Regions from separate parts of the Bradyrhizobium sp. Bra78 genome, predicted to be linked through region 2. Evidence: predicted binding sites of a transcription regulator. Region 2 holds the regulator's gene; each other region holds the start of a gene.
The links. Region 2 encodes PhoB, which activates phosphate uptake and scavenging genes when phosphate is short. Its sites were predicted from a motif close to TGTCATNNANCTGTCAT; they were not measured.

Region 1: a site for PhoB is predicted at 1,344-1,360, ahead of OC450_RS00125 (YdcH family protein). Genes of this name have one in related genera too.
Region 3: a site for PhoB is predicted at 1,198-1,214, ahead of OC450_RS33135 (RNA degradosome polyphosphate kinase). Genes of this name have one in related genera too.
Region 4: a site for PhoB is predicted at 1,058-1,074, ahead of OC450_RS17295 (UDP-2,3-diacylglucosamine diphosphatase). Genes of this name have one in related genera too.

Annotation. Positions count from the first base shown of each region.
Region 1 is NZ_JALJRE010000001.1:21,288-23,483, forward strand. Features, by position in the region: gene OC450_RS00105 (GGDEF domain-containing protein) at 1-242, shown strand, start outside; gene OC450_RS00110 (hypothetical protein) at 302-553, opposite strand; gene OC450_RS00115 (hypothetical protein) at 574-792, opposite strand; gene OC450_RS00120 (YdcH family protein) at 910-1,116, opposite strand; gene OC450_RS00125 (YdcH family protein) at 1,447-1,626, shown strand; gene OC450_RS00130 (NAD(P)/FAD-dependent oxidoreductase) at 1,833-2,196, opposite strand, start outside.
Region 2 is NZ_JALJRE010000024.1:28,206-30,401, reverse strand. Features, by position in the region: gene OC450_RS33570 (GcrA family cell cycle regulator) at 83-595, shown strand; gene phoB (phosphate regulon transcriptional regulator PhoB) at 727-1,434, opposite strand; gene phoU (phosphate signaling complex protein PhoU) at 1,457-2,173, opposite strand; gene pstB (phosphate ABC transporter ATP-binding protein PstB) at 2,185-2,196, opposite strand, start outside.
Region 3 is NZ_JALJRE010000023.1:30,003-32,198, reverse strand. Features, by position in the region: gene OC450_RS33145 (CDP-alcohol phosphatidyltransferase family protein) at 1-329, shown strand, start outside; gene OC450_RS33140 (DnaA ATPase domain-containing protein) at 442-1,119, shown strand; gene OC450_RS33135 (RNA degradosome polyphosphate kinase) at 1,287-2,196, shown strand, end outside.
Region 4 is NZ_JALJRE010000007.1:66,880-69,075, reverse strand. Features, by position in the region: gene thiD (bifunctional hydroxymethylpyrimidine kinase/phosphomethylpyrimidine kinase) at 80-880, shown strand; gene OC450_RS17295 (UDP-2,3-diacylglucosamine diphosphatase) at 1,099-1,911, shown strand; gene OC450_RS17290 (glycosyltransferase family 4 protein) at 1,912-2,196, shown strand, end outside.

The DNA.
Region 1 (2,196 bases), on a different contig from region 2:
TGCTGCTCTGGAACCTCAGCGAGACCGACGCCAAGGCGAAGGCCGCGGCCTTCGAGCAGGCAATCGACGAATTGTCCTTCGTCTTTCGCGGTCAGCATGTGAGCGCGGGCGCCTCCGCCGGCGTCGCGCTGCTGGGGGCGCAGTCAGACGCGAGCCGCGCCCTGGAGGAGGCGGATGCCGCCATGTATGTGCGCAAGGCGCACCGGCGGCACGAGCCGCGGATCAGGCTGGTCAGCAGCTGATCTTACAGCGTGGCCAGATATTCACTGCGTAGCCAGGCCTTCACAGCGTGGCCAGGTCTTCACAGCGTGGCCAGGTCTTCCGGCACGTTGCCGAATTTGCGCAGCAACGTGGCGTCACCGAATTCGCCGGTCATCGGATCGCCGCTGCGGCTGAACGCGACGGCACCGATGTGGCCGGGACCGCGCGACAAGATCTCGGCGCGCCGCAACGCGGCCGTCGAGCTCTGGCATTCCTCGGCGGCGCCCGCCACCGGCGATCCGTCGGTATCGATCAGGAAGGGCATTGCAACGTAGTAGGTCACGTCCGACATGGCGTTGCTCCGAGCTTGGATCAGGCGGCGCTGCTGTTGCTCCGCATCTTGCTGCGCGAGGTCTCCGGAATGCAGCCGGCGGAAATCGCCGCCTGCAATTCCTCGAGTTCGGCCTCGAGATATTCATTGGCCATGATCAGCGCCTTGATGGTGCTGCGAAGATTGCCGTCGCACATCGCGATCGCCTGATCGCAGGCTTGTTCATAATGGCCGTTGTCGAGAAGGGCGGTTGCCGGCATCTGCTTTTCCTTGGGCGGTTTCCTGGGGGCGTAGGGCTCCCGGATGTTCTTATTTTGTTCTTTTGGAGTCAAGCGGATTCACATGCGGCGAGCCGCCGCAAAAATTGTCCCTGTGGATCAGGCGATGATGTCGGGCGTGATCTGGTCTTCGATGAACGCGATACGGTCGCGCAACAACAGCTTGCGCTTCTTCAGTCGCTGCAACCGCAACAGGTCGGGGGCAGGCGATTGATGCAGTGCATCGATCGCCGCATCGAGATCTCGGTGTTCCTGCTGCAACCGGGCGAGTTCGGCTTCGAGCTCGCGCTCGTCTTCATTGGTCATGTCTGCGGTGGCCGAAAAACCGAAAGGCGTGAGATTAAGGCTGTGGATGCCCTGTGGAAATTATCGTCCTTGCGCGAGGTGATCGCAAGCGATCTGCGAGCGTTGCTCGCCGATCTCCCGCAAGATATTTCTGCGGTTCGCTACGGCACCGCGCAAGCACATTGATATCATGGATTTTTCCCGTGTGGTTCCATTACTCACGGTTCGTTACATATGAATTTTCAAAAATGACGCTGCGACGACGGATACCCATCGACAGAACGAAACGGTGATGTAGACTTCCTTGTCCGGATCGAATCCTGAGGTTCACCCCTACCGAGGAGGTTTCGAATGACAATTCAGGCACATCTCGTTGAATTGGAACGGAAGCACAAACTTCTGGAAAACGAATTGCACGAAGCTCTCGTGCACCTTTCAACAGACGACCTGCAAATTGTTGAGTTGAAGCGCCGGAAGTTGTTGGTCAAGGATCAGATCGAGCGTCTGAGGCACGGCGACACGCTCCACTAGTACCCCCGCAACAGCGTAGAGTTTGATCGCACCCTTTCAGGCAGGGGTGAGTGTTGTTGCGCTCATCCCTGCGGGAAGGTTCGAACCGTGCAAGGATCTTTGCGCGGCGCCGAGAGTCGTTTCCGATGGAATCGGAACGGGGCTCCAGCTTCGGTTTGAACGTGTGTTCCCTCCGCGCACCGGTATCCAATTCGCTCGAAAGCGCTCTATGAATTCGCGAGCTCGGCGACGTGGTCCGCGATCGCGAGCGATGATGTCAGTCCCGGGGACTCGATGCCGAACAGATTGATCAGGCCTTCGACGCCGTGATCGCGCGGGCCCTGCATCAGGAAATCCTGCGTGGCCACCGCCGGCGGCACGATTTTCGGGCGGATGCCCGAATAGCTCGGCATCAGCGCGCCGTCTGGCAGCGTCGGCCAGTATTTGCGGATCGCCGGGTAGAAGCGCTCGGCGCGCGACGGGTCGACCTCGTAATCGATCGTCTCGATCCACTCGACGTCGGGGCCGAAGCGTGCCTGCCCCGCCATGTCCAGCGTCAGATGCACCCCTAGCCCGCCGGGCTCGGGCACC
Region 2 (2,196 bases):
TTCTGACGGCACGGGTTTTTAAGGCTTAGGCATTCGCTGCGAGGCCCCAGGATGGCTGGCGCGCAGCGAGGGAAAGGGTGCAATGACGGTTTTGACCTGGTCCGATGATCGCGTCGAGCAGCTGAAAAAGCTCTGGGAGGCCGGACTTTCGGCCAGCCAGATCGCGGCTGAGCTCGGCAATGTGACCCGCAATGCCGTGATCGGCAAAGTGCACAGGCTCGGCCTGTCGGGCCGCGCCAAGAGCCCATCTTCCGCAGCGCCCCGGCCGCGCAAGGCGCGTCCCGCGCAGCACATGATGCGGGTGACCCGTCCGATCTCGCGCGGCAACACCGCGCTGGCGCAGGCCTTCGAGGTCGAGGTGGAGGCTGAGCCGGTCACCTACGACAACGTGGTGCCGATGAGCCAGCGGCTGTCGCTGCTGGAGCTGAACGAGGCGACCTGCCACTGGCCGGTCGGCGATCCCTCGAGCCCGGACTTCTTCTTCTGCGGCGGCAAGGCCCTCTCCGGCCTGCCCTATTGCGCCCAGCACTCGCGCGTGGCGTATCAGCCCGCGGCGGATCGCCGGCGCGCACCGGCGAAGCCGGGGCCGCGCTGAAGCCCGGCTCCAAACGACATCGTCCCGGCCTAACTAGCTAGCGCGCAATTGCGCAGTAGGGACCGGAACGATCGAAAAATGGAAATGCGCGCCGCCCGGCGCGCTTTTTACTTGCCTGTTCGCGGCTGAACTTACGCCTGCTCCGCCTTCGCGAAACGGTCGTCCAGCGCATAGCCGGCGCCGCGGACGGTGCGGATCGGGTCCTGCTCGCGGCCGAGATTGAGCAGCTTGCGCAGGCGGCCGATATGCACGTCGACCGTGCGCTCGTCGATGTAGATGTCGCGGCCCCAGACGCTGTCGAGCAGCTGCTCGCGCGAGAACACCCGGCCCGGATGCTCCAGGAAGAACTCCAGGAGGCGATATTCGGTCGGGCCGAGATCGATCGGCCGGCCGGAGCGCGCCACGCGGCGCTTGTCGCGATCGAGCTCGATGTCGCCATAGGCGAGCACGGTGGCGAGCCGCTCCGGGCTTGCGCGCCGCAAGAGGCCCTTCACCCGCGCCAGCAGCTCCGGCACCGAAAACGGCTTGACGATGTAATCGTCGGCGCCGGTCGCAAGACCCCGCACCCGCTCGCTCTCCTCGCCGCGCGCGGTGAGCATGATGATCGGGAGCTGCTTGGTCTCGGGCCGGGTGCGCAGCCGTCGGCACAGCTCGATGCCGGACAGACCCGGCAGCATCCAGTCGAGCACGATGAGATCGGGGATGTGCTCCTTGAGCCGGGTGTCGGCGTCGTCGCCGCGCATCACCGTCTCGACGTCATAGCCGTCGCCTTCGAGGTTGTAGCGAAGAAGCTCGGTGAGAGCTTCCTCGTCCTCAACCACCATAATGCGTGCGCCCATGGTGTCGTCGCTCCTTGCGTGATCAGGTATTCGGAACCGTCGTGGCGAAGTTCGTCATGTCGCCCTTCGGCCGCTTGTCGGTGATCGCCTGGCCCTCGATCATGTAGAACACGGTCTCGGCGATATTGGTGGCGTGGTCGCCGATGCGCTCGATATTCTTGGCGCAGAACATCAAATGGATGCAGAACGAGATGTTGCGCGGATCCTCCATCATGTAGGTGAGAAGCTCGCGGAACAGCGAGGTGCAGATGGCATCGACTTCCTCGTCGCCCTTCCACACCGCCATCGCCGCCGGCAGATCGTGCGCGGCATAGGCGTCCAGCACCGACTTGACCTGCTGCTGCACGAGGTCGGTCATGTGCTCGAGGCCGCGGAACAGCTTGAGCGGATGAAAATCCGTTTCCAGCGCCGCGACGCGCTTACCCATGTTCTTGGCGAGGTCGCCGATACGCTCCAGATCGGTCGCGACGCGCATGGCGCCGACGATCTCGCGCAGATCGACCGCCATTGGCTGGCGGCGCGCAATGGTGAGGACGGCGCGCTCCTCGATCTTCTTCTGGAGCGCGTCGAGCTCGACGTCGATGGCGACGACGCGCTGGCCGAGCGCGACGTCGCGGCGGATCAGCGCATCGACGGAATCGACGATCATGCGCTCTGCGATTCCGCCCATCTCGGCGACCAGGCGAGTGAGCTCCTGGAGGTCGGTGTCGAAGGCCTTTGCGGTATGTTCGGAACCCATGTCCTGTCTCCTCAGCCGAACCG
Region 3 (2,196 bases), on a different contig from region 2:
CAATCTACCTGTCGCTCGGGATCTGGGGCGACATTCCGCGCTGGATCGTGATCCTGGTGGTCTCGCGCGACATCATGATCGTCACTGCGGTGATCGTCTCCTGGCTGTTCGACAAGCCGGTCGAGATGAGGCCGTCGAAGGTGTCGAAGCTCAACACGGCGGCCCAGGTCGCGTACGCTGCGTTGGTGCTGGCTTCCCTCGCCTTTGGCTTCAAGCCCGGCCCCTATGATATAATCCTGATGGGCCTGGTCACGGTCTTCACGCTCTCCTCGGTGTCGCTGTACCTCGTCGAGTGGCTGCGGCACATGAGCACGATCGAGGCCAAGTAGCACGATCGAAGCCAGATGAGCCGGGATGCGGCCCCGCAAAAGGCCAACTCCGGCTCGATTACGTCGATTCTCTTCAAACGAAGCCGGCGCGCCGGCACGGAGCAAAGCAAGCGTGGCAGGCCGCGTTCATCCCCGACAATTGGCGTTTTCGCTTCCGCATGCGGAGAGCCTGAGCCGGGACAATTTCCTTGAAGGCCCCGCCAACGAAGCCGGTCTTGCCCTTATCGATGCCTGGCCGGAATGGCCGAACCGGATCATGTGGCTGGCCGGTCCGGAAGGAAGCGGCAAGAGCCATCTAGCCGCGATATGGGCCGAGGAGGCCGGCGCCCGCTCGACCGCGGCCAATGGGCTGACCGCCGAAGCCGTTCCGGGGGCGCTCGCCACCGGTGCGCTGGTGGTCCAGGATCTCAAGGAAAAGGAATTCGACGAGCGGGCCATGTTCCACCTCATGAACCTCGCCCGCGAGGACGGCGCCTACGTCCTCTTCACTGGACGCGAGGTGCCGGCGTCGCTCCAGATCGAGCTCCGCGACTTGCGCTCGCGCCTGCGCGCCGTGCCGGTCGTCTCGCTGCTGCCGCCCGATGACCAGCTCTTCCGCGGCCTGATCGTCAAGTTCTGCGCCGACCGCCAGCTCGCGGTGGACGAGAGCGTGGTGAGCTACCTCGCCACCCGCCTGGAGCGGTCTTCGGCCGCCGCCCGGCAGGCCGTGGAACTGCTCGACAGTGAGGCCTTGCGGCTCGGTCGCCCGGTCACCCGGGCCTTGGCCGCCGAACTGCTCCGGGATGTCTGACTTCCGACGCGAAAACCCCCGACGCCAAGTCCTTCCGACACCAAGGCGGCTTGACGCGGCGCGGCAGCGGAACATCAATGTCATCGAAACGTCATCGCACTAACACATGCTCCCGCCGGTTTTGCGCGTAGTCGCAAATTGGGGCGAACTGGATGGACCGACTTCTGATGGACTCCGCGCAAGCTGCTGAAGTTAAAGAAAAAGCCCCAGAAGCCGAGGGCCTGCCGGTGATCGCATCAAGCCCCGAGCGGTTCATCAATCGCGAGCTGTCCTGGCTGCATTTCAACCGCCGGGTCCTGGAGGAATCGGTCAATCCCAACCATCCCGTGCTGGAGCGGGTGCGATTCCTGTCGATTTCAGCGAATAACCTCGATGAGTTCTTCATGGTCCGCGTCGCCGGCATCAAGGCCCAGGTGCGCGAGGGCATTGCCGAGCGCAGCCCCGATGGCCTGACGCCGTCCGAGCAGCTCATTCTCATCAACCAGACCGTGTCGCAGCTTGCCTCTGACCAGCAGGCGATCTGGGCCGACCTGCGCGGCACGCTCGCCGGCGTCGGCATCGCGCTGGTCGACGGCAAGGAGGTCACCAAGGCGGAGCGGACCTGGATCGAGGACTATTTCCTCAGCAACGTGTTCCCACTGCTGACGCCGCTGGCGATCGATCCGGCCCACCCCTTCCCGTTCATCCCGAGCCTCGGTTTCACCATGGCGCTGCAACTGACGCGCGCCGCCGATGGCAAGCAGATGAACGCGCTGATCCGCATGCCCGGCAAGATCGACCGCTTCATCCGCCTGCCGACCGAGGGCAAGGTTGTGCGCCTGATCTCGCTGGAGCAGGCGACCGGTCTCTTCATCAACCGCCTGTTCCCCGGCTACAATCTGCACGGCCAGGGCGCCTTCCGCATCATCCGAGACTCCGAGCTCGAAATCGAGGAAGAGGCCGAGGATCTCGTCCGCCTGTTCGAGACGGCACTCAAGCGACGCCGCCGCGGGTCCGTGATCCGGCTCGAGATCGACGCCAAGATGCCGGAGGAGCTGCGCAACTTCGTACAGCATGCGCTGTCGGCAGCCGACGACG
Region 4 (2,196 bases), on a different contig from region 2:
CCGGCCCGGCTTGCTGGCGTTCCGTGGTCGCGCTAGGACAGATCATGGCGATGCCCCTCTCAAGCGAATGGTTCCGGCGATGACGACGCCTGTCGCTCTCACCATTGCCGGCTCCGATTCGAGCGGCGGCGCCGGCATCCAGGCTGACCTCAAGACCTTTGCCGCGCTCGGCGTCTATGGCGCGTCCGCCATCACGGCGTTGACGGCGCAGAACACGCGCGGCGTCACTGGCATTCACGCGGTGCCCGCCGAGTTCGTCACAGCGCAGATCGACGCGGTGTTCTCCGATCTCGACGTCGGCGCGGTCAAGATCGGCATGGTGGCCCAGGTCGCCAGCATCGATGCGATCGCAGCCGCGCTGTCGCACTGGGCGCCCCGGCATATCGTGCTCGATCCCGTGATGGTGGCGACGTCGGGTGATCGCCTGCTCGCGTCCGAAGCCATCGACGCCCTGCGTACGAAGCTGATGCCGCTGGCCTCGGTGATCACGCCCAACCTGCCCGAGGCCGCGGCGCTGCTCGACGAGGCGGTCGCGGCAAGCGAGACGGAGATCGAGAGCCAGGGGCGCCGGCTGCTGGCGCTGGGCTGCCGGGCGGTCCTGATCAAGGGCGGGCACGGCGAGGGCGCCGAGAGCATCGACTATTTCGTCGATGCCGAGAACACGATCGCGCTCGCCGCGCCGCGCATTGCCACCCGCAACACCCATGGCACCGGCTGCTCGCTGTCCTCGGCGGTCGCCGCGGGGCTGGCGAAAGGCGAGGACCTCGAACACGCCGTGCGTAGCGCCAAGGCCTGGATCAGCGCCGCGATCGCGGCCGCCGACCGCTTCGGCGTCGGCCACGGCCACGGGCCGATCCATCATTTCCACAAGTTTTACTGAGACCGGCTCCGAGCGGCGCGACGGCTGCTGCCGTTAACCAATAGGGCCACGGGGCCCGGGCTTTTTGCGGGCAGCCATTGCCGCTTCATGTCGCCTGATTGTCGCATGCGACTGATATTCGCGGGGAGGGCGAGGCAAGGCGTGATTCGTATCTGAGGGTGCCTCAAAAGTTCAATCGGTCATCCCCCTGTCACGGGATCTTGTTACAGGCATGTCGCATGGGAAGTTACGATGTGAGTGACGAGAGCCCTGAAAGGCGCTTTCGCACCTTGTTCATCTCCGACGTTCATCTCGGAGCCCGCGGTTCTCAAGCCGACCTTCTGCTCGACTTCCTGCGCTACCACGATGCCGATACGATTTATCTCGTCGGAGACATCGTCGACGGCTGGGCGCTGAAATCGAGCTGGCACTGGCCGCAATCGCATAACGACCTGGTCCAGAAGCTGCTGCGCAAGGCACGCAAGGGCGCCAAGGTCATCTACATCCCCGGCAATCACGACGAGTTCCTGCGCAATTACTACGGCACGCATTTCGGCGGCATCGACGTGGTCGAGAACACCGTCCACACCGGCGCCGACGGCAAGCGCTATCTCGTCATCCACGGCGACATCTTCGACCTCGTGGTGCAGAACGCGCGCTGGCTCGCCCATCTCGGCGACAAGGCCTACGACTTCGCGATCCAGATGAATCGCTTCGTCAACTTCTTCCGGCGCATGTTCAAGGTGCCGTACTGGTCGCTGTCGCAATGGGCCAAGCAGAAGGTCAAGAATGCGGTCAACTATATCGGCGCGTTCGAGCAGGCGCTCGCCGCCGAAGCGCGGCGCCACGACGCCGACGGCGTGATCTGCGGCCACATCCACTACGCCGTGATCCGCGACGAGGGCGGCATCCGCTACATGAATTGCGGCGACTGGGTGGAGAGCTGCACGGCGCTGGTCGAGCACGACGACGGTCATTTCGAGATCATCACCTGGGCTGATCAGGTGCAGAAGCCGTCACAAGTTCCGCAGGTCGCAGCAAGGGCAGCCTGAATGCGCATCCTGGTCGCGACCGACGCCTGGCACCCGCAAGTCAACGGGGTGGTTCGGACGCTGACCAAGCTTGCTGACGCCGCCAAGGGCTTTGGCGTCGAATTCACGTTCTTGACGCCGCAATCGTTCCGCACCTTCGCGATGCCGAGCTACCGCGACGTCCGGCTCGCGATGCCGCGCCCGGCGCGAATCGCAAAGCTGATCGAGGAAGCGCGCCCCGACAGCATCCACATTGCGACGGAAGGGCCGATCGGCCTGATGGTTCGCCGCTATTGCCGCCAGCGC